2 regions of the Variovorax sp. GW821-FHT09D04 genome follow, and region 2 is predicted to be linked to the other one. Evidence: riboswitches for the same ligand, from Rfam matches in the RefSeq annotation. Region 2 holds a riboswitch; the other holds the start of a gene.
The links. A riboswitch is a leader RNA that binds a small molecule or an ion and turns the genes downstream of it on or off. The one in region 2 is predicted to bind glycine.
Positions count from the first base shown of each region.

Region 1 (11,834 bases), on a different contig from region 2:
TTCCTGGGCGCCGGACCGGTGCTGCGCTACGGCGGCCACATCGCCGTCGAGAACCTGCAGGACGCCCTGCCCCGGCCCGCGGCCGTGGCGGTGCGCATCGTGGTGGCCGGGCTGCTGTTCGCCTTCTTCGGCTTCATGGTCTGGTACGGCTGGCTCTACATGGAACGCACGATGTTCCAGCTCACCGCCGTGACGCAGATTCCGTTCGCCTACATCTACAGTGCGATGCTGATCGGCGGCGTGCTGCTGATCGTGCACTGGCTGCTGGTGGTGCGCGGCTACGTGCTGAACCGCGAGTTCGCGTCGGACGCGCATTTCGACGCCAACGCGTCGGCCTCGCTGTAAGGACACGATCATGGATGCCAGCATTGTTCTGATCGTCTCCGCCTGCGTGTTCCTGGCCATCGGCGTGCCCGTGGCCTTCGCGCTCGGCCTGGCCACGGCCGCCACCCTGATCCTCGCGGAAAGCTACCCGCTGATGGTGCTGCTGAAGGAAACCTTCACCGGCATCGACAGCTTTCCGCTGATGGCCGTGCCCTTCTTCATCCTGGCCGCCGAGCTCATGAGCGGCGGCTCGCTCACCGAGGTGCTGCTGCGCTTCGCGGGCCAGTTCGTCGGCCACCGCCGCGGCGGGCTGGGCTACACCAACGTGGTGTCGCTGACCTTCTTCTCGGGCATCTCGGGCTCGGCGCTGGCCGATGCGGCCGGCCCCGGCTCGATGCTCATCAAGATGATGGACAAGGCCGGCTACGACCGCTCGTACGCAGCGGCGCTGACGGCCTCCACGGCCATCGTGGGGCCGATCATTCCGCCCTCGATCATCATGATCATCTACGCGCTGCAGGACGAAACCGTGTCGGTCGGCCAGCTGTTCGTGGCCGGCATCGTGCCGGGCATCCTGATCGCGGTGGCGATGTGCGTGGTGAACTTCTACGTCTCGAAGAAGCGCAACTACAAGGGCGACGGCCAGACGCCGCCGCTGCGCGAAATCCTCATCACGACGTGGAAGGCGATTCCCGCGATTCTGCTGCCGGTGGTGATCCTGGGCGGCATGCGCGCCGGCTGGTTCACGCCCACCGAAGCGTCGGTGGTGGCGGTGTTCTACGCGCTGGTGTGCGGCAAGTTCATCTACCGCACGCTCGAGTGGAAGATGCTGCCCGACATCCTGTCGCGCTCGGCGCTGCTGTCGGCGTCGGTGCTGATCATCATCGGGCTGTCGGCCTCGTTCGCGTGGGTGCTGACCATCGAGGGCATTCCGCAGCAGATGGCCGAATGGCTCATCAGCATGAACCTCTCGCCGTGGATGTTCCTGATCATCGTCAACGTGTTCCTGCTCTTGTTCGGCATCTTCATCGAGCCGCTGCCGGGCGTGATGGTGCTGGCGCCGATCCTCGCGCCGGTGGCGATCAAGCTGGGCGTCGACCCGGTGCACTTCGCGATGATCGTGATCTTCAACCTCACGCTGGGCATGATCACGCCGCCGGTGGGCGGGCTGCTGTTCGTCACCTGCAACGTGTCGAAGGTGCCGATGTCGGCGCTGGTGAAGGAACTGGTGCCCTTCCTGTGGGCGCACGGCGCGGTGCTGATGCTGCTGACCTTCGTGCCGATGCTCAGCACCTGGCTGCCGCGCGCGCTCGGGTTCAAGTAGCGGCGCAGGCCGCCCCCGCCCACGCCTTCACCCGCCTCAGGCCGGCGGGTGAAGGTACTGGCTCGGCGGCACGCCGAGCGTGCGGCGGAACATCGCGGTGAAGGCGCTCGGGCTCTCGTAGCCGTGCGCCAGCGCCACCTCCAGGATCGACGCGCCCGCGGCCAGCCGCGGCAGGCTCAGCAGCAGCCGCGCCTGCCGGCACCACGCGCCGAAGGTCATGCCAGTTTCGCGTTCGAACAACCGGGCCAGCGTGCGCGCGTTCATGTGCAGCCGCGCGGCCCAGCCGTCGAGCGTGGCGGGCTGCGCGGGGTCGCGGATCAGCGCCTCGCACAGCGCGGCCAGGCGCACGTGGCGCGGCATCGGCACATGCAGCGACAGGGCGGGCGCGGCCTCGATCTCGTCGAGGATCAGCTCCATCACGCGCTCGTCGCGCCCGCCCGGCGGGTAGTCCAGCGGCAGCGACACGGCCGCCACGATCAGCTCGCGCAACAGCGCCCCCACGTGGATCACGCGGCAGTCGCCGCCCAGGTCGGCGCGCGTGCCGGGCTCGACGAAGACGGTGCGCATCTTCACCTCGCCCGCCATGCGGATCTGGTGCGTCATGCCCGGCGGCACCCAGACGCCGCGCCCCGGCGGCACCACCCAGCTGCCGGCCGCGGCGCCGACCATCATCACGCCCGAGATCGCGTGGATGAGCTGCCCGCGCCGGTGTGCATGCGGCGGAATGAAAGCGTCGCCCGCCGGATCGGTGGCCAGCACGGCCACGGCGCGCGGGGTCGATTCGCCCTCGTCGGGGCGCAGATTCAGTTTGTCCATTTCACGACGATGTTTGCACATTCGTAGCGAGAACATCTTCTCCTGTCTTCCTACGATGGCTTTTCTCCCTCTTTTTCTCCAACCGGACATCCAGGAAAGAAGCCATCGCATGAACACGCGCCGACTCGGGCTGCTCACCGGCACCCATGCCGTCAACGACCTCTACCAGGGCCTCGTGCCCGCGCTGCTGCCCTTCATGGTGCTGGAGCGCGGCTACAGCTACACGGCCGTGAGCGGCCTGATGCTGGCGGCCACCGGGCTGTCGAGCGTGGTGCAGCCGCTGTTCGGCCTGTATGCCGACCGCCACCCGCGCGCCTGGCTGGTGCCCGTGGGCTTCCTGGTGGCGGCGCTGGGCGTGGTGCTGGCGGGCCTGAGCCAGAGCTACCTGCTGACCTGGATCGCGGTCGCGCTGTGCGGGCTGGGCATCGCGGCCTACCACCCGCCCGCCACCGTGGCCGCGCGCGCGGCCGGCGGTGCCTCGCAGAAGGCGATGAGCGTGTTCTCGGTGGGCGGCACCATCGGCGCCTCGTTCGCACCCGTGCTGGCGGCCACGGTGGTCGGCGGCGGCAGCCTGTCGCGCAGCTACCTGCTGGGCATTCCCGCGGTGGCGATGGGCGTGGTGTGGGTCGTGGCGAACGCGCGGCGCGGCGCGGCCGCCCAGCACGCGGCCACGGCGGCGCGGGCCGCGCAGGCCCGCGCCCAGGTGCTGAAGCCGCACAACGACTGGCGCGCCTTCAGCCTGCTGGTGGCGACCATCGTGGGCTGGTCGATCCCCTACGTCACGGTGCTGTCGATGCTCTCGCTGCGCATCACGCGCGACCTGCACGGCAGCACCTTCCAGGGCGCCGCGGCGCTCACCGCCTTCACCGCCGCAGGGGCCGTGGGCACGCTGGCCGGCGGCTGGCTCGGCGACCGCATCGGGCGCATGGGCACGATCCGCTGCGGCTACCTGCTCGCGCTGCCGGCCATGGCGGGCCTCGTGCTCTCCTCCACGCCCGGCGCGGCGCTGGCCTGCACCGCGTGGCTCGGCATGAGCATGTTCCTCCCCTTCGCCGCGCAGGTGACGCTCGCGCAGGACTACCTGCCGCGCAACCCGGCCACCGCCAGCGGCATCACGCTCGGACTCGCGCTCTCGGTCGGCGGGCTGGTGTCGCCGCTGTTCGGCCTGCTGTCGGATGCGCACGGACTCGGCGTGACGCTGACGGTGGTGTTGTGCGTGCTGTGCGTCGCGACCGTGCTCGCCTTGCGGCTGCGCAACCGCACAGTGCAGGTGATGGCGGGCGAGGCTGCCGCGGCCTGAGTTGAGTTCCGTTCCCGCGCTACGGCAGCGCCCACCGTGCACAGGGCACTGGGTGCTTCCCGCAGCGAAATCAAGGAGGAGCCGAAGGCGGGGGACATTCGCGGAGGGAAGTACCCGGTGGCCTGTGCACGCGCCCTGAACCACGGACCACCGAAATCCGTGGGCGATTCAACGCCGCACGCCTCCTCTTTCACTGCCAGAATCGACGCAAGCTTCGACGTCGAGCCTGACAGACAAGAAGAAGGAAAGAGAAGGACGCCATGCACCGAATCGTCGCCCAGGGCAGCAGCCTTGTCGCTGCCGGCTTGCTGGCCACCGCCGGTATCGCGGCCACGCCGGCCGCCGCGCCCGTTGCAGCCGTTGCACCAGCAGCTGCCCCCGCCAATCCCACCAATCCCGTCACCCACCTCGCCGAAGTGGAAAGCGCCGTGCGCGCCTGGGCCGCCGCCTGGTCCGCGCGCGACGTCGAGCGCTACCTCGCCGCCTACGCGAGCGACTTCACCCCCGCGCGCGGCCAGACCCGCGAGCGCTGGGAGGCCGACCGGCGCGCCCGCATCACGGGCAAGTCGCGCATCAGCGTGGGCATCGAGGGGCTGGTGATCAGCGTCCAGGGCACCTCGGCCAGCGCGCAGTTCCGGCAGGTCTACAGCGCCGACGCGCTCACCGAGACCGACCGCAAGACGCTCGAGCTGCAGCGCGTGGGCCCGCGCTGGCTGATCCGCAAGGAAAGCGCGGGCAACTGACGCGCGCCGCCTTGTCCCTGTAAGGCAAATGGTTCACGAAGATGTCACCACTTGCAACGATGCTGCAGCCTTCGACCTCCGAAAGCTGTGGCCGCCATGTTCCCCACCAAGACCGAGAAGGCACGCGACGAACTCCAGGCCGGGCAGCGCACGCTCAGCCAGCGTGAGCGCGCCCTGCTGCTCATGGCCGACGGCCGGCGCTCGCTGACCGACTTCAGCCCGCTGTTCCCCAGCCGCGTCGAGGCCGAGCAGGCGATCCAGGGGCTGATGCAGCGCGGCTACCTGCAGGTCGCGCGCCCGGTCGCGCCGCCGCCTGCACCGGCCCCCACGCCCGTCCCCGCCGCCGAGCCGATCCAGGTCGCCACCTCGGCCGACAGCTTCGACGGCAAGCGCTCGCTGGCCACCACGCGCATGTTCCTGTTCGACATCTGCGAGCGCATGTTCGTGCGCCGCGACCCGCGCTTCGCCAACCAGATGCGCGACGCCCTGCGCGAGGCCCGCGACCGCGAGGCCATGCTGACCATCGCCGCGCTGATGCTCTCCGAGATCGAGAAGGCCGCCGGCCCCGAGCGCGCCGACTCGCTGCGCGAGCGCATCGACAAGCTGCTGCCGCCGGCCGAAACCGTGCACTGAGCCGCCAGCCCCGGCCCCGCGATCCACTACACTCGCCGGGTCAGGAGAGAGCCCCGCGCGACGGGGCCGCCGAAGGCGCAGGGGTTCCCCGAACGCTCAGGCAAAAGGACTGACAAGACGCCGGCAACCACCGGCGTTTCCTTGCTGGAGAGAGGCCGTGGCATTGCATGCGGCCCACCGAAGGAGCAAACCCCGATCGTGGGGCGAATCTCTCAGGTAAAGCGGACAGCAGGGGTGGCCCGTGGCGTTGCAGCCATGGATTTCGACTGCCCCTTTGGAGTACCCCGTGGCTGCTTCCTCCGCTTCCAACGCCCAACTTCTCAAGACCCCGCTGTACGACCTCCACGTCGAGTTGGGCGCCCGCATGGTGCCCTTCGCCGGCTATTCGATGCCCGTGCAGTACCCCGCCGGCCTCATGGCCGAGCACAAGCACACGCGCAATGCGGCCGGCCTGTTCGACATCTCGCACATGGGCCAGCTGCGCCTGGTCGGCCCCGACGCCGCCGCCGCGTTCGAAACCCTGATGCCCGTCGACGTGGTCGATCTGCCCGCCGGCAAGCAGCGCTACGGCCTGCTGCTGAACGACGAGGGCGGCATCCTCGACGACCTGATGTTCTTCAACGAAGGCAGCGGTTCGCTCTTCGTGATCGTGAACGGCGCCTGCAAGGTGGCCGACATCGCCCACATCCAGGCCAGGATCGGCGCGCGCTGCCAGGTGCAGCCCCTGCCCGACCACGCGCTGCTGGCGCTGCAGGGTCCGCAGGCCGCCGCCACGCTGGCGCGCCTGTCGCCCGGCATCGAGCGCTTCGTGTTCATGACCGGCGGCGCGGTGCAGATCGGCGGCATCGCCGCCTTTGTCACCCGCAGCGGCTACACCGGTGAAGACGGCTTCGAAATCTCGGTGGCCGCAAAAGACGCCGACGCCCTCGCCCGCCTGCTGCTCGCGCAGCCCGAAGTGAAGCCCGTCGGCCTGGGCGCGCGCAACTCGCTGCGGCTCGAAGCCGGCCTGTGCCTGTACGGCAACGACATCGACACCACCACGACCCCGGTCGAAGCCTCGCTCAACTGGGCGATCCAGAAGGTGCGCCGCGCCGGCGGTGCGCGCGAAGGCGGTTTTCCGGGCGCGGCCAAGGTGCTGGCCCAGCTGGCCGCCGTCGCCTCGGGCGCGGCCGGCCATACCGACCACAAGACACTCACGCGCAAGCGCGTCGGCCTCGTGGCACTGGAACGCATTCCGGTGCGCGACGGCACGCTGCTGCAGTCGCTCGAAGGGCACGACATCGGCGCCGTCACCAGCGGCCTGCTCGGCCCCACGGCCGACCGCTGCGTGGCCATGGGCTACGTGGCCGCCGCCTTCGCCGAGCCCGGCACGCGCGTGCAGGCCATCGTGCGCGGCAAGCCGGTGCCGATGGAGGTGTCAACGATGCCTTTCGTGCCGACGCGCTACTACCGCGGCTGACCGACACTGAACACCGCAGACCCGGCTAGGCTCTGCACCCCGATTCCATTTTTTCCACGAGGAGTTTTTTCATGAGCATCAAATACACCAAGGACCACGAATGGGTGGCGGCCGAAGGCGGCGCCGCCACCGTCGGCATCACCGTGCATGCGCAGGACGCGCTGGGCGACGTGGTGTTCGTCGACCTGCCTGAAGTGGGCAAGACCTTCGCGCAAGGCGAGGTCGCCGGTGTGGTCGAGTCGGTGAAGGCCGCCGCCGATGTGTTCATGCCCGTGTCGGGCGAGATCACCGAAGTGAACGAAGCGCTGCGCGCCGACCCGTCGCTGGCCAACAGCGACCCGCTGGCCGCCGGCTGGTTCTTCAAGGTCAAGCTGAGCGAGCCCGCGCAGCTCGACGCCCTGCTCGACGCCGCCAGCTACGACAAGTTCGCCGCCGAATCCTGATCCGCTGAACAGCAGCTTCTTCGCACCTTCGTTCCTTCTCCCCCGAGCCTTCACCGCCATGCCGATTCCCGCCCTTCCCTCTTTGCAAGAACTAGAGAACGCCGAAGAATTCCTCGCCCGCCACATCGGCATCGATGCGGCGGACGAGGCGCGCATGCTGCCGGTGATCGGCTCCGAAACGCGCGCGGAGCTCATCGACGGCATCGTGCCGGCGGCCATCCGCCGTGCCCGGCCGATGCGCCTGCCCGCGCCGGTCACGGAGGCCGACGCGCTGGCCGAGCTGAAGGCGCTGGCGTCGAAGAACAAGGTGTTCAAGAGCTTCATCGGCCAGGGCTACTACGGCACGCACACGCCGGGCGTGATCCTGCGCAACATCCTGGAGAACCCCGCCTGGTACACCGCCTACACGCCCTACCAGGCCGAGATTTCGCAGGGCCGCATGGAAGCCCTGCTCAACTTCCAGACGATGGTGTGCGACCTCACGGGCATGGCCATCGCCAACGCCTCGATGCTCGACGAAGCCACGGCCGCCGCCGAGGCCATGACGCTCGCCAAGCGCAGCGTGAAGAGCAAGAGCAACGTGTTCCTCGTGTCGGGCGACTGCCATCCGCAGACCATCGAAGTCATCAAGACGCGCGCCGCGCCGCTGGGCATCGAGGTCAAGGTGAGCACCGTGTCGGAAACGCTGCCGCACCTGATGGTGAGCGGCGAGTTCTTCGGCGTGCTCGCGCAGTACCCGGCCACCACCGGCCACGTGCACGACCTGCGCCCGCTCGCCGGCCACGCGCACCAGTGCGACGCCGCCTTCATCGTCGCGGCCGACCTGCTGGCGCTGACGCTGCTGGTCGCTCCCGGCGAGTTCGATGCCGACATCGTCTGCGGCACCACGCAGCGCTTCGGCATGCCGCTGTGCAACGGCGGCCCGCACGCCGCCTACCTGGCCTGCCGCGATTCGTTCAAGCGCTCGCTGCCCGGCCGCCTCGTCGGCGTGAGCGTCGACACGCATGGCCAGCCGGCCTACCGCCTCGCGCTGCAGACGCGCGAGCAGCACATCCGCCGCGAGAAGGCCACCTCGAACATCTGCACCGCGCAGGTGCTGCCGGCCGTGGTCGCCAGCATGTACGCCGTGTACCACGGCCCCGACGGCCTCACGCGCATCGCGCAGCGCGTGGCCGTGCTCACCGCCATCCTCGCCAAGGGCCTGTCGCAGATGGGCCGCGAGCCGGTGAACACCACCGCCTTCGATTCGCTCACGATCCGCACCGGCGACGACACGGCCGCGATCATCGAGCGCGCGCAGGCCGGCGGCGTCAACCTGCGCCAGCGCCTGCAGCAGCACCTGGGCATCTCGCTGGACGAAACCACCACGCGCGCCGACATCGAAACCCTGTGGGCCCTGTTCGTGCCCGCCGGCACCGCGATGCCGCGATTCGACGAGCTGGCCGCCAGCACCACGCCGCTGATTCCCGAGGACCTGCGCCGCACCAGCGCCTTCCTCGCGCACCCGGTGTTCAACACCCACAAGAGCGAAACGGCGATGCTGCGCTACATCCGCAGCCTGTCGGACAAGGACCTCGCGCTCGACCGCAGCATGATCCCACTGGGCAGCTGCACCATGAAGCTCAACGCGACCAGCGAGATGATCCCCATCACCTGGCCCGAGTTCGCCAACATCCACCCCTTCGCGCCCGCCGATCAGCTGCAGGGCTACGCCCAGCTCGACGCGCAGCTGCGCGCCTGGCTGTGCGAGGCCACCGGCTACGCGGGCATCAGCCTGCAGCCCAACGCGGGCTCGCAAGGCGAGTACGCGGGCCTGCTGGCCATCAAGTCCTTCCATGAAGCCAAGGGCCAGGGCCACCGCAACATCTGCCTGATTCCTTCGTCGGCCCACGGCACCAACCCGGCCAGCGCCCAGATGGTGGGCCTGCAGGTGGTGGTGACGGCCTGCGACGCGCAAGGCAACGTCGACATGGACGACCTGAAGCGCGCCTGCGAAAAGCACAGCGCCCACCTGGCCGCCGTGATGATCACCTACCCCAGCACGCACGGTGTGTTCGAGACCCGCGTGAAGGAACTGTGCGAGCTCGTGCATGAACATGGCGGCCGCGTGTACGTCGATGGCGCCAACATGAACGCGCTGGTCGGCGTGGCCGCGCCGGGCGAGTTCGGCGGCGACGTGAGCCACCTGAACCTGCACAAGACCTTCTGCATCCCGCACGGCGGCGGCGGCCCGGGCGTCGGCCCGGTCTGCGTGGTCGAGGACCTCGTGCCCTACCTGCCGGGCCATGCCACGGCCGGCGTGCCGTCGAACGGCGTGGGCGCCGTGTCGGCCGCGCCGCTGGGCAATGCGGCCGTGCTGCCGATCAGCTGGATGTACTGCCGCATGATGGGCGCCAAGGGCCTGCAGGCCGCGACCGAAACGGCCATCCTGAGCGCCAACTACATCAGCGCCCGCCTGAAGGACCACTACCCCACGCTGTACGCGAGCCCCAACGGCCACGTCGCGCACGAGTGCATCCTCGACCTGCGCCCGCTCAAGGACACCAGCGGCGTCACCGCCGAGGACGTGGCCAAGCGCCTCATCGACTACGGCTTCCACGCGCCCACGCTGAGCTTCCCCGTGCCCGGCACGCTGATGGTGGAGCCCACCGAAAGCGAACCGCTGGCCGAGCTCGACCGCTTCGTCGACGCGATGATCGCCATCCGCGGCGAGATCCGCCGCGTGGAAGAAGGCGTCTGGTCGAAGGACGACAACCCGCTCAAGCACGCGCCGCACACCGCCGCCAGCCTGCTGGGCACGGAGTGGAGCCACCCGTACTCGCGCGAACTCGGCGCGTTCCCGCTGGCCGAACTCAAGCAGGCCAAGTACTGGCCGCCGATCGGGCGCGTCGACAACGTCTACGGCGACCGCAACCTGTTCTGCAGCTGCGTGCCGGTGGGCGAGTACCAGGAAACCGAAGAGGCCTGACGAAGGCGCGGCGGCGCAAGCCGCCCGCCGTTCAGCCTTCGCGCTGGTACATCGCCCACTTCACGGTGAGCAGGTCCGCGGCGATCTTCGCGGCGTTCACACCCGCGTAGGTTTCGGACGGATCGAAGGCGAAGGCCGCCTGGTAGCGCTTGATGTGCGCGTAGTCCCGATCGAAGGTCATCGGGCCCATGAGTTCGGTCGGGTCGGTGCCGGCGGGAAGCGCCAGGAATTTCCCGGGGTCGGTGGTGCTCTGGTAAAGATCGACGCTCATCAGGTTCATGGCTTGCCCTCGAAGTCGTAGGCGCAAATCATCTCGACCCTTCGCGCCGCATGCAATCGGCCCGCGCCTACAGGGCGTGCAGGCGGGGCGCTGTCAGTGCATCGCGCCTCAGGGCTGCTTCTTCTTCGCGATCTCGCCGGTGGCGATCTGCGCGCGCAGCCCGCGCAGGCTGGCCTTCATCTTGCGCTCGTTCTCGGGCCCCATGCGCACCAGGATCTTCTGGCCGGCCGAGAGCGATTCGAGCTTCGGATCGGCGTATTCGTAGCGCACCCAGGGCCGCTGCGAGGGAATGTCGCCCTTCACCTCGACCAGCTTCACCTGCACCGGCCCCGTGGGCTCGGGCGCCTGCAGCAGGTGGTCGATGACGGCGATGAAGCGGTCGTTGAAATAGCGGCCCGGATAGCCCAGCTCTTCGTACGCCTGCTGGAACAGCGGGTACAGCCGCGCATACACCGCCGCCGCCTTGGCCGGATCGACCGCCCCGGCCAGCATCACGATGCCGTTGTAGCGCGCGGCGTTGTTCGCCGCGATGGTCTGCACGCCGCCCTGCTGCGGCCCGTCGGTGATGAAGCGCTGCGGCGCGGGCTGCACGGGCCACTTGCTGGCGGGTGCCTGCTCGCGCGGCAGGTTGTCGACCGTGGCGACGAAGCGCCGCACCACGCCGTCGGACTGCAGGTAGGCCGCCACGGCCTTGCCGCCCAGCAGCTCGGTGAGCGCCTTCATCACGCGCGCATCGGAACTGGCCAGTGCGGGCAACGCGGCATCGGGCGGGGCCAGCGCCTCGACCGGGTTCTGCGGGCCCTTCGGCTCTTCCACCTTGGGCGGCTCGGGGGGCGCGTCGTTCGGGGCGACGGCCACGGGCGCGGTCGGCAACGGCGCCAGTTGCTGCTGCTGGTACCAGCGCCAGCCGAAATAAGCCGCCACCAGCACGACCAGCGCCAGGCCGACGATGGTGCCCATCGGCGCTTCCTTGCGGGGTCGGAATTCAGGGGTGTCGCGGGGGGAGTCGGCGTCGGACATGGGCGGTTTCCTTTTGCGGGATGGCAGTGGGGAGACGAAAGGCAATGGTGCACCAGGATGGCCTGCACGGCCCGCACGATCGCCACGTTCTCGTAACCCCCTGTGACGCCCCACCCGCGCCGAAGTTCAGTCGCTCAACCCCTCATTCGCCGCCGATGCGCACCACATGCGCCTCGCGCGGATCGACGCGGCCCGCGTGCAGGTCGGCGATCACGGCCTGCGCATGCGCGAAGCCGCGGCCCTGCGCCAGCGTCATCCAGCGGTTGCCCGGGCGGCTCAGCTCCGCGATGAAGCGGCCCTGCGCGTCGTTGAAGCGGCGATTGACCTCCTGCGGGCCCCAGTCGGCATTGCGCTTGCGGATCTGCACGGGCGCGAAGTAGAGCTTCGGCGTGGGGCCGGGCAGCGCGCTGGTGTCGCCGAGGAATTCGGTCTTCTGCGCCGAGCCCGCATAGCAGTCGTACACCAGCGATTCACCGAAGTGGTGGTGCACGGTGGCGCGCAGGTCGTCGTGGCCCGCGAAGTCG
Region 1 is NZ_JBWKPA010000003.1:224,664-236,497, reverse strand. It holds gene AC07O4_RS11460 (TRAP transporter small permease) at 1-345, shown strand, start outside; gene AC07O4_RS11455 (TRAP transporter large permease) at 356-1,648, shown strand; gene AC07O4_RS11450 (AraC family transcriptional regulator) at 1,685-2,464, opposite strand; gene AC07O4_RS11445 (MFS transporter) at 2,574-3,764, shown strand; gene AC07O4_RS11440 (L,D-transpeptidase Cds6 family protein) at 4,025-4,507, shown strand; gene AC07O4_RS11435 (hypothetical protein) at 4,604-5,140, shown strand; glycine riboswitch at 5,172-5,262, shown strand; glycine riboswitch at 5,275-5,379, shown strand; gene gcvT (glycine cleavage system aminomethyltransferase GcvT) at 5,427-6,599, shown strand; gene gcvH (glycine cleavage system protein GcvH) at 6,671-7,042, shown strand; gene gcvP (aminomethyl-transferring glycine dehydrogenase) at 7,101-10,010, shown strand; gene AC07O4_RS11415 (hypothetical protein) at 10,042-10,290, opposite strand; gene AC07O4_RS11410 (DUF3014 domain-containing protein) at 10,399-11,310, opposite strand; gene AC07O4_RS11405 (DUF2855 family protein) at 11,453-11,834, opposite strand, start outside.
Region 1: another riboswitch for glycine. It lies ahead of gcvT (glycine cleavage system aminomethyltransferase GcvT); the one in region 2 lies ahead of AC07O4_RS25670 (D-amino acid dehydrogenase).

Region 2 (11,834 bases):
TCGAGCTTCTGCTTGTCCGAAGCAAGCTTTTCAATCCTGCGAGCGAATTCGTCGTACGCACCGGGCGCGCACAGATAGCCTTGCTGCCCTTCCTCGATCATGTCCGGCAGTGCCCCGACCCTGGACGCGATCACCGCCGTCCCGCTGGCCAATGCTTCCATGATGATGTTCGGTCGTCCGTCAAGCCGCGACGGCAGGCACAGGATGTCGCACGCCTGGAGGTAAGGCCTGAGATCCGCGACGGAGCCTTTCAACAAGAATCTCCCAGGCGGGAAATTGGCCGCTGCAATGGCCGATCTGAGCTCCGGCTCGAGAGAGCCGGTGCCAGTCATCAGGAACACCACATTCGATTCGCTGGAAATGCGCTTTGCTATTTCGACGAAGCCCAGAGGATCTTTTTCCTCGGACCAACGGCCAAAGAATCCGACGACTGTTGCGTTTCCAGGAATATCGCCGGCCATCGGGGAGGGCTGCCCCGGATCCGCCGGCGCGTTTTTTTCCAGATCGACACCGCTTTCCACCAGGCTGATGCGCTGCGGGGATTCGCCCGCGGCAATCAACCATTCCCGCACTTCGGCATTTTCAATGAAGGTCAGGTCGATGCAGTCGGCATACCGCCGGTTGTTGGCCGTATGGCCCACCGTATTGAAAAGCAGGTCGGCCACGGCAAGACGCGGATACCTGAGCTTCCATGCGGGCAGGCAGTCATATGCAAAAGCACTGCCGATCACCCAGAGGATCTGGACATCCCTGGATTGCAGCAGGTGATCGAAAAAGTCGCGCCAGTATTCAGGTTCGAGAAACCGCGGCAGATGGAATATTTCCGGCGTTGCCGATTCGAACCAGGAGGTGGTATCGCCGTGGGCTTGCCCCACGGGCACGGTCGTCACGATCACCACGCGCCACCCGTTTCGCACCAATTGCGCCACGATGGCGCTCAACAAGCGCTCGGCGCCGCCCAGCACCAGGAATGGCAGCGCGATCAACAAGGTGGGGCCGGTGGCCGCCTGAACATGGAAATCGCGCCGGGTCGCAAAAGACTGCGGCGGACGAGCCGGTGGAGAAGCGCCTGCCGCTCTCGCAGACTGAAGTGCGTCTTCCGTCAACACGTCTTCGTTGAAGCGATGGACCAGCAGCTTCTGGATTTCGTTGTCGAGCACGTCGCTTCTATTGCTCAGCGTGTTGCCGTGGCTGCGATAGTGGAAAAGCGGCTCGCGAATGCCAATGAAGCGCGCGCCGAGCGCCGCAAGGCGCACCCAGAACAGCCAGTCCTCATGGACATGCCCCGTGGTCGGGTCCGTGTCCCGGTAGCCGCCGGCCTTGCGCCAGAGTTCCTTGCTGTACACGGCGCAAGTGAGCGCATTGTTGCCGTCGAGCAGCATGTCCAGGGTCGGGCGTTCGTGCGGCGTCCAGACATCCGATCTGTCGCCAAAGAACTGCAGCCCCGGCGAGACCACCCCGTAACCGGAATGCTCCAGCATGAAGACCGCCTTCTCGATGTAAGTCGGCGCGATGCGGTCATCGGCATCCAGGCAGCAGATGTACTTGCCCCTGGCGTGACTGATGCCGAAGTTTCGGTTGGCGCCGGCACGGTACGGCTGGTCCTGCAGCAGCAGCCGCAGCTTGGGCGACGCCTTGGAGACGGCATCGATCAGGCGCTGGCGGGAGTCGGGGGAGCTCGAGCCTCCCTCCACCACGATGATCTCGATGTCGGTGAAGGTCTGCGCCTCGACCGAGCGGATCGCCTCGCCCACGAGGTGGCCGTAGTTGAAGCAAGGAACTACGATGCTGACGAGCGGCCGATCCGATGGCCAGTCCTGCCCGCTCGGCGGTTGCACGGCATCCGGCACGACGCCTGCCGGTGCGAGGAGACGGACCGCCGCCGCGGTGCGCTTCGCGGCCTCCAGGTTCCTGGCGCCGCTTCCGGCCAACGCGCGCCGGCGCCTGAATTCCCGAAGGTGATCGAAGATGCGACCCCGAAGCGTCCACCACGCCAGCTTTGCGACTTGTTTCGCCCGTCGTGCAGCGCGGGGATTGCTCGTCGCCCAGCGACGCAAGGGCGTCGTGGCTCGCCATGCGATGGTTTGTTGCATGGCCTCCACCCGACCCGCGGCCTCCAGCGCCCGGTGTTCCATGGCGGCGGTCTTCGCGACCTCCTCGGAGAGTTTCCTGCGAAGCGCCGCAGCCTCGCCCTCGCGCTCCGCGGCCCGCCTGATCTCGAAGTTGATGGCCTCGGTGGCCTGCGCCGCATTGAGACGAGCATCCGAGAGGATCACTTCGACTTCGGCCTTCAGGCGCTGGACCTCTCGGCTCGCGGCCCCGGAACTCACCGGTTGCCGGTCGCCGGATTGCAATCTCTTCAGGTCGAACGACCAGAGCTGCCCAATGCGCGCAACCAGCGGCGGCGTGAACTCGCTGCCGTCCAGTCGCGCAAGCGATCGCACCGAGACTTCGGTCGACTGGCCCGCATGCAGAAGGTGCAGGTGCGTCAGGGCCTTGGTTTCCTCGGTCGTCGCGCCATCGAAGTCGGCGTTCATCAAGCGCTCAAAGACTTCCTTGGCGCGCGCAGCCTGGCGTTCGCTCTTCGTGACGATGCCGACATAGGTCGAGGCGTAGTCCTTGATGGAAACTTCCGCGCCGGTCAGATGAGCCCCGAGCGCCGTTTCGACGATGTGGCGGATCGCCCCCTCGCTCGGATAGTAGATGTGCTCCAGCGAACTGTTCAGCCACGCCGCGTTGCTGGACTCGGCCGACATGACAGGAACCTCGAACAGCAGGAACCCGTCGTCTTTCAGCAGTTCGATGGCTGCGTGGAATCCGCCGCGAAAATCGAGCAGGTGCTCGAAGACCGCGATCGCGGTCACCACGTCGAATTCGGCGCGATGATCCTGCACCAGCTGCGGCGCCAGCAGGTCGTTGCCAAGTAGCCGAATGCCCTTGTCCTGCGCCTGCCCGGCGGCCTTGGCGTTGACTTCGATGCCGGACTTGTCGAAAGCGCTTGTGAACTTGTCCAGCAAGTAGCCGTTCGCGCAGCCTATGTCGAGAACCTTCCCGTGGTCGGCCAGCAAACGGACCAGCGCGGCAGCCCAACCCAGTCCGTGCTCGGCCATGAACTCATAGTCCGCATAGCCGCTGCTCGCGCCGTTCACGTAGTAGTTGTCGTCGTAGTACGCCTGCGTGCTCTCCGGCAGGTTGGCGATCACACCCAGGCCGCAATGAGTGCATCGCTTGATTTCCATGCCATCTGCCCGAATGGCGAACGGCTTGAAGCTGGTACCGGAACACGCGTTGCAGATCATTTTTTTGCTTGCCAGTAGAAAACGAAAGGCGGTCCGGCGTGGCGCCGGACACGTCCCTTGCACGCCCTCGATTTAAGTTGCGGAGATCTCTTCGCGCGCGCTGCGCAGGGTCTCTTCGAGAACCGAGTCCATGTCGGAGGGCTCAACGTGAAGCCCCAGCGCCTTCAGCCTGGACGGATCGCCGACGAAAGCCCTGACATCGCTGTTGCCGCGTCGCGACTCATCGTGCTTCAACTCGACCGGCACGCCGGAGACAGCGATCAGCCGCTGCGTGAGGTCCAGCAGACGCTGTCCGTCGCCGCTGCAGATGTTCACCACCTGCGCAGAGGCGTCGCTCGCCAGGGACAGGTCGACGAGAAGCTTCGCAGCGATCCGCACATCCATGAAGTCCCGCACGACATCGAGATCGCCGGTGGACAGCACACCACCATGCGCGCCCATGCAAGCGATCTGGTGCGCAAAGCTTCCCAGGGCCAGAGACTTCGGCATGCCAGGCCCGATGGGATTGAACAGCCGGGCCACCACCACAGGCAACCCGCGCGAAGCCGCGACGAAGGCGTGGCTCGTCTGCGCCAACTTGCTCGCGCCATAGGCCGTGTTGGGACGGCAGGCCGCATCCTCGCGCACGGGCTGCTGGGCGGCAGGCACCGCCCCGTATTCGGCTGCGCTGCCCGCCAGGAGCACGCGCGGCTTGCTCGGCATGGCGAGCGCGCCATCCAGCAGGTTGGCAGCGAAGACGACGTTGGCCTCGTAGAGCTCGCTATAGGAGGGGGCGGAGGAAACCCCCGCCAGATGCATGACGAACTGCGGCTCTACGGACAAGAGCAGATCGCGGACCTCGGCCGCATCGGCAGGATCGGCAAGCACGCGCCTTGCCTCGCCTGCGACAGCGGCCCGTTCGGTTCTGCTGACGGCGAAGGCTTCAAGGCCGCGCGCCTGCAGTTCTTCAAGCACCGCCCGCCCGACGAATCCGCTGGCACCGGTGACAAGCACGCGCATAGGCTACTCGGGCAGGAAAAGCTCGCGACTCTCGTCGAACATCTTCTGCGCTGTCGAGTAGTCTTCCGGTCGGCCGATGTCGAGCCAGAAGCTCTCGGGCTGTTGGTGGCAGCGCACCTTCTTGCCGGCCGCGCTCAGCTTGAGCAACAGGTCCGGCATGTCCAGGTGAACACCCTCGCTGACATGCGGCTTCACCGCGTCGCGGTTGAGCATGTAGAGGCCCATGCTGACCAGGTGCTTGCTCATGGGTTTCTCGAGGTACCCCTGGAGATTCATCTCCGCATCGACCTGGATGAGCCCGAAATCGATCTTGACCTCTCGTTCGTAGACGCAGATCGTGGCATCCGATTGCCGCTCGGCATGCGTGCGGATCAGCTGGCCGATGTCGAACGTGGTGAGCAGGTCGCCGTTGGTGACGATGAAGTTCTCGCCGACCTTGTCGATCAGCGCGCCAAGCGGACCGGCCGTCCCCAGAGGGCTGTCCTCGAGGCTGTAGTCGATCTTCAGCCCGAATCGCGAACCATCGCCGCAAAACGCGCGGATCAGGTGATGCAAATGGTTGACCGCAAGGATGACTTCGTCGACGCCGGCGCGACGCAGCTGCCGCAGCAGGAGTTCCAGCACCGGCATGTCCCCCAGGGGCATGAGAGGCTTGGGAAACGAGGCGGTGAACGGCTGAAGGCGAGTGCCCTTGCCGCCGGCCATGACGACTGCTTTCATGATGCTAGCTCCCTCAGACGGTGTAGACCGCAGGGCGGTACAGGTGGATGTTGCGGCGAATGAATTCGATGCTCTGGCGCAACCCCTCGTCCAGGTCGACTTGCGGCGACCACCCCATCAACTTCGCGGCCAGCGCGTTGTCGGAGACGAGCTTCAAGACCTCGCTCTTGTCGGGGCGCATGCGCGCGGTGTCCGCAACGATCTCTTTTTCCACGCCCATCAGCTTGAGGATGCGTTCGGCAAAGTGACCGATCGTGTAGGTCGAGCCGGTTCCCAGGTTGATGGTCTGCCCCTCGATGCCGGGCGTCACCGAAGCAGCGACGAAACCGGCGACCGTGTCCGTCACGAAGGTCATGTCGCGCTCAGGGGTCAGCGATCCGAGCTTGATCACGTCCTGGGTCAATGCCTGCGAGATGATGGTCGGGATGAATGCCCGGGCGGACTGGCGCGGGCCGAACGTGTTGAACGGGCGCAAGGTCACGACACCGGTGTCGAACGAGCGGTAGTAGCTCTCGGCGATCTTGTCCGCCCCGATCTTCGAGGCCGAATAAGGCGACTGCCCTTGCAGCGGATGCTCTTCGTCGATCGGCACGCGCACCGCGGTGCCGTACACCTCGGAGGTGCTCGTGTGGACGACGCGACGAACCGACAGACGGCGCGCGGCCTCCACGACGTTGAGCGTTCCTTCGACGTTGGTGCGCACGTAGCTGCGCGGGGCAACGTACGAGTACGGAATGGCGATCAGGGCCGCCAGATGGCAGACGACGTCGATGCCCTGCATGGCATGCATGACGAAATCGCCATCGTCGATGTTGCCCGCCACGACGCGGAACTGACCCTTCACGTCATCCGGTGCGAATTCGAGATTGCCCCAACTCGATGCGGAACCGTAGCGGACCATGGCCGTGACGTCAGCGCCGGCACGCACGAGCGCTTCGACGAGATGGCTTCCGATGAACCCGCCTGCGCCGGTTACGAGGTACTTTTGACCCGTCAGGGTTTGAGTTGATGCATGCATGACTTGTGCTACCGAAGAAATTGTTGTGTGTCAGTGTTCAGAATGAGTGCTCTTCGACAAGCAGCCGATTGAGGTACTTGCCGTAGGCATTTTTCTGCAGTGGCAAGGCCAGCCGCGCCAGTTGCTCCTTGTCGATGAAGCCATGCCGCCACGCGATTTCCTCCGGGCAGGCGATCTTCAACCCCTGCCGGTGCTCCAGCGTGGCGATGAACTGCCCCGCCTCCAACAGGCTTTCATGCGTACCGGTATCAAGCCAGGCGTAGCCGCGCTGCATGATCTGCACGTTGAGCCGGCCAAGATCGAGGTACGCCTGATTGACGGCCGTGATCTCGAGCTCGCCTCGCGCACTCGGCTTCACCGCCTTGGCGATGTCGATGACCTGGTTGTCGTAGAAGTACAGGCCCGTCACGGCGTAGTTGCTCTTGGGCTTGAGCGGCTTTTCCTCGATGCTGCTGGCCTTGCCTTGTGCGTCGAACGCGACCACGCCATACCGCTCCGGGTCATGCACGTGGTACGCGAACACAGTGGCTCCCGCGTCCTGCGCGTCGGCGCCGCTCAGCAGATGGGCAAAGTCATGCCCATAGAAGATGTTGTCCCCCAACACCAGCGCGCTCGGCGAGTTCCCCACGAACTTGTCGCCGATGATGAACGCCTGCGCCAGGCCATCGGGACTCGGCTGCACCGCGTACTGCAGGTTGATGCCCCACTGGCTGCCGTCGCCCAGCAGCTGCTGGAAGCGCGGCGTGTCCTGCGGCGTGCTGATGATCAGGATGTCGCGCATGCCGCCGAGCATCAGGGTGCTCAGCGGGTAATAGATCATGGGCTTGTCGTACACCGGCAGCAGTTGCTTGCTCATGGCGAGCGTGGCCGGGTGCAGGCGGGTGCCGGAGCCACCGGCAAGGATGATGCCTTTGCGTTGCGTCATGGGGTCTTCTAGTGTGGGAGGCCGGGAAAAATCAGTCGGTCAGAGCGTCTCGCGCAGCATGCGTGCCACGCCTTCCTGCCAGGGCGGCAGTCGCAGGCCGAAGGTGGTCTGCAGCTTGGTGGTGTCGAGCCGCGAGTTGTGCGGGCGCTTCGCGGGCGTCGGAAAGGCGCTGGTGGGCACGGCCTCCACGGCCTGCGGGCCGGCCTTGAGTTCGACGCCGGCCTGCTGCGCCATCTCGAGCACGAAGCGCGCGTAGCCGTGCCACGTGGTCTCGCCGCCGGCGATGGAGTGGTACAGCCCGGCCTTGGCCGGGTCTTGCAGCGTGGCGCGAATGGCGTGCGCGGTGATGTCGGCCAGCAACTCAGCCCCGGTGGGGGCGCCGAACTGGTCGTCGATGACCGTGAGCTTGTCGCGCTCCTTGGCCAGGCGCAGCATGGTCTTGGCGAAGTTGCCGCCGCGTGCGGCGTACACCCAGCTGGTGCGAAAGATCAGGTGCTTCGCGCAATGCTGCGCCACCAACTGCTCGCCTTCGAGCTTGGTCTGGCCGTACACGCTGAGCGGGCCGGTCGCGTCGTCTTCTTTCCAGGGGCGGGTGCCGCTGCCGTCGAAGACGTAGTCGGTGGAGTAATGCACCATCAGCGCGCCGATCTGCTGCGCGGCCTCGGCCACCACGCCGGGCGAGGTGGCGTTGAGCTTGCGCGCGAAGTCGGGCTCGCTCTCGGCCTTGTCGACGGCAGTGTGCGCGGCGGCATTGACGATGACGTCGGGGCGCACCGCCAGCACGGTTGCAGCCAGCTGCTCGGGACGGCTGAAGTCGGCGTGGAAGTCGGTGCTGTCGAAGTCCAGGGCGACCAGTTCGCCGAGCGGCGCGAGGCTGCGCTGCAACTCCCAGCCGACCTGTCCACCTTTGCCGAGCAGCAGCAACTTCATGCGGAAGCCTTTGCAGGCGCAGCGTCGTATTGCTTCTCGACCCATTCACGGTACGCGCCGCTTTGCACGTTGCGCACCCACTCGCCGTTCGCGAGGTACCACTCGACGGTCTTGCGGATGCCGGTATCGAAGGTCTCGGCGGGCTTCCAGCCGAGTTCGCGTTCGAGCTTGCGTGCATCGATGGCGTAGCGGCGGTCGTGGCCCGGGCGGTCCGTGACGTAGGTGATCTGTTCCTTGTACGGCTTGCCGTCGGCGCGGGGGCTCAGTTCGTCGAGCAGCGCGCACACGGTGTTGACGATCTCGATGTTGGGCTTCTCGTTCCAGCCACCGACGTTGTAGGTCTCGCCGAGCTTGCCGGCCTCGAGCACGCGGCGGATGGCGCTGCAGTGGTCCTTCACGTAGAGCCAGTCGCGCACCTGCATGCCGTCGCCGTACACGGGCAGGCTCTTGCCGGCCAGTGCGTTGACGATCATCAGCGGGATCAGCTTCTCGGGGAAGTGGAACGGGCCGTAGTTGTTCGAGCAGTTGGTCGTGACCACCGGCAGGCCGTAGGTGTGATGCCAGGCGCGCACGAGGTGGTCGCTGGCAGCCTTGCTGGCCGAGTACGGGCTGTTGGGCTCGTACTTGTTCTCTTCGGTGAAGGCCGGGTCGGTCTTGGAGAGCGAGCCGTAGACCTCGTCGGTCGACACGTGCAGGAAGCGGAAGGCGGCCTTCTGGTCGGCCGGCAGGGCGTTCCAGTAGCCGCGCACCGATTCGAGCAGGCGAAAGGTGCCGAGCACGTTGGTCTGCACGAAGTCTTCCGGGCCGTGGATCGAACGATCCACATGCGATTCCGCGGCAAAGTTCACGACGGCGCGGGGTTTGTGCTCGGCCAGCAGGCGATCGAGCAGCGCGCTGTCGCCGATGTCGCCCTGCACGAAGACGTGGTTCGCGTTGCCCTTGAGCGACGCCAGGGTCTCGAGGTTGCCCGCGTAGGTCAGCTTGTCGAGGTTCACGACGGGCTCGTTGCCCTGCGCGATCCAGTCGAGCACGAAATTGGCGCCAATGAAGCCTGCGCCGCCGGTAACCAGGATCATGGAGTCCCCTGCATGTAGAAAAAAGTTTGCTTTACCAAAAATCAACATTCAATTATCCCATCGGTGTGAAGTGCCGATGTACAGGGCTTGGCCGGCTTGCGGGGCCCGCCTACAATCGCCAACAATTGCAGGAGAGCGGGCCTCCACGGAGGCCCTACCGAAGGCGCAAACTCCCATAAACGCTCAGGTCGGCCCGACGAAATTCCAGGCAACGCCCAGGAACTTCGGCAAGGGGTCAGTACTGCACTCATCGATACAGCCGTCTGGAGAGCCGCCACGCCATGTGGCGCACCGAAGGAGCAAACCCGCTGCGGGTGCAGCAGGGTGAATCTCTCAGGTACCGAGGACAGGGGGAGCGGCAACTTGGACATCGGTCGTCCGGTTGCTTGCTATTGGTTCAATAGCACTCCACGCCCGCCGTTCAAGCGCTGCAAACTCAAAGGTACTTGCAATGCGTGTGATCGTTCTTGGCGCCGGCCTGCTCGGCGTGACTTCGGCCTACTACCTCCAGCAACTCGGCCACGAGGTGACCGTGATCGACCGGCAGGCCACCCCGGCCGCCGAAACCAGCTTCGCCAACGGCGGCCAGATCTCGGTCAGCCATGCCGAACCGTGGGCCAATCCAAGCGCGCCGCTGAAGGTGCTGCAATGGCTCGGCAAGGAAGATGCGCCGCTGCTGTTTCGCATCCGCGCCGACATGCGCCAGTGGCTCTGGGGCCTGCAGTTCTTGCGCGAATGCACCCCCGCGCGCACCCGCCACAACATCGAACAGATCGTTCGTCTCGGTACATACAGCCGGGAAATGTTGCAGCAATTGCGTCGAGACACCGGCCTGAACTATGACCAGCGCACGCAAGGCATCCTGCACTTCTACACGACGCAAAAGGAATTCGACGGCGCCCTCGCGCCCGCCGAGCAGATGCGTGCCCTGGGCTGCGAGCGGCTGGTCATCTCGGCCGACGAAGCCATCAGGATCGAACCCGCCCTCGCCCACATCCGCCCCCAACTCGCCGGCGCCACGTACACCGCCGAAGACGAATCGGGCGACGCCAACCGCTTCGCGCGCGAGCTCGTGAAGCTGGCCGAAGCGGCCGGCGTGAAGTTCCTCATGAGCCACACGGTGACCGCGCTGCGCGAAGCCGGCGGCAGCATCGACCACGTCGAGGCGACCGACAACGAAGGCCGCTTCCAGCGCATCCGCGGCGACGCCTTCGTGCTCGCGATGGGTTCGCTGAGCCCGCTGTATGCCGCGCCGCTGGGCATCCGCCTGCCGATCTACCCGGCCAAGGGCTACTCGGTGACGCTGCCCGTGAAGGACGCGTCGAAGGCGCACCAGGTCTCGCTCACGGACGACGAATACAAGCTGGTGTTCTCGCGCTACACCTCCGAGTCGGGCGACCGCCTGCGCATCGCCGGCACGGCCGAGCTCAACGGCTACGACCGCGACCTGAACCGCGTGCGTTGCGAAGCCATCGTGCGGCGCGTCGAGGAGCTCTTCCCCGGCGCCGGCGACACCGAGCGCGCGCAGTTCTGGACCGGCCTGCGCCCGGCCACGCCGAGCAACGTGCCGCTGATCGGCAAGACCAAGCTGCCGAACCTGTTCCTCAACACGGGCCACGGCACGCTCGGCTGGACGCACGCCTGCGGCTCGGGCAAGTCGATCGCGCGCATCGTGAGCGGGCTGGCGCCCGAGGTCGACTTCGCGTTCGCCGGCATGCCGGCGCCCGCGCCGCGCGCCGTGCAACCCGCACTGGGCTGACACGACACGCGTCCTCGGGTCATGCCTTGAACGTGACCCAGGGCTTGAGCCGCACGGCGCAGCGGATGAGCCCCGCGCTTTCCTGCGCCTCGATCACCGCGCCGATCGGTTTGTAGGCCTGCGGCGCCTCCTCGATGCGGCGCTCCTCGCGCAAGGTCACGCACTGCCAGCTGGCATCGGCGTCGCCGGGCGCAGGCCGCATCGCGCGCACTTCCTGCCGACGCATGCGCCGGCCGGCCCCATGGCTGCACGACCACAGCCAGTCTTCATGCCCCAGCCCGGTCGCGAGGTACGAGTGATCGCCCATCGACCCGGGAATCAGCGCCAGGTCGCCCGCGTGCGCCGGCGTCGCGCCCTTGCGATGGATGTTCATGCCGTGCTCGCGCAGCACCACGTTGTGCGGCACGTCGACCACCAGCGTCGACGCCGTGGCGCCCAGCAGCTCGGCGAAGTCCTTGCGCACCAGCTCGGCCAGCACGACGCGGTTGGCCCACGCATAGCGCGCGGCCACGCCCATGGCTTCGAGGTACTCCTGCGCCAGCGGCCCCGCCAGGCCGTACAGCCCGCTCTTCGGATGGCGCAGGCCTTGCGGCCACTCGGCCCGCGCGCGGTCCATCCAGCGGCCACCGACATGGAACCCGATGTCGCGCGAGCCGCTGTGGATCATCACGACGACCTCGCCGGCCTTGAGCCCCGCGCGGTAGGCCGCGTGCCGGTCCATCACCTGGTCGACCACCTGCAGCTCGACGAAGTGGTTGCCGCTGCCCGGCGTGCCCAGGCACGGGTCGCGGAACACCTCGTGGCGCGCGCCGGTGTAGGCCGGCGGTGCGTGCCGCGACTGACCGCCGAAGCTCGCCAGGCCGATGCACGCGCCGATCTCGGCCTGCAGCCGGTCGCGGTCGCAGGCCGCCCAGAGTCCGTCGCCACGCACGGCGTCCAGGAACGCGGCCGGTCCGTCGTCGAACAGCGCGCGAAACGCCGCCGTGTGCACCGGCACGTCGCGCCCGTTGTCGAGCAGGCTGCGCGTGAGCCGCGCGAGCAGCTGCGTCTTGTGCGGCGCCACCTGGTCCAGCGTGAGGCCGGTGGTCAGCAGGCGCATGCCGCAGTT
Region 2 is NZ_JBWKPA010000010.1:127,514-139,347, reverse strand. It holds gene AC07O4_RS25705 (glycosyltransferase) at 1-3,299, opposite strand, end outside; gene AC07O4_RS25700 (NAD-dependent epimerase/dehydratase family protein) at 3,372-4,298, opposite strand; gene AC07O4_RS25695 (sugar phosphate nucleotidyltransferase) at 4,302-5,018, opposite strand; gene AC07O4_RS25690 (GDP-mannose 4,6-dehydratase) at 5,032-6,036, opposite strand; gene rfbA (glucose-1-phosphate thymidylyltransferase RfbA) at 6,074-6,961, opposite strand; gene rfbD (dTDP-4-dehydrorhamnose reductase) at 7,001-7,891, opposite strand; gene rfbB (dTDP-glucose 4,6-dehydratase) at 7,888-8,967, opposite strand; glycine riboswitch at 9,086-9,176, shown strand; glycine riboswitch at 9,221-9,327, shown strand; gene AC07O4_RS25670 (D-amino acid dehydrogenase) at 9,419-10,726, shown strand; gene AC07O4_RS25665 (RtcB family protein) at 10,746-11,834, opposite strand, start outside.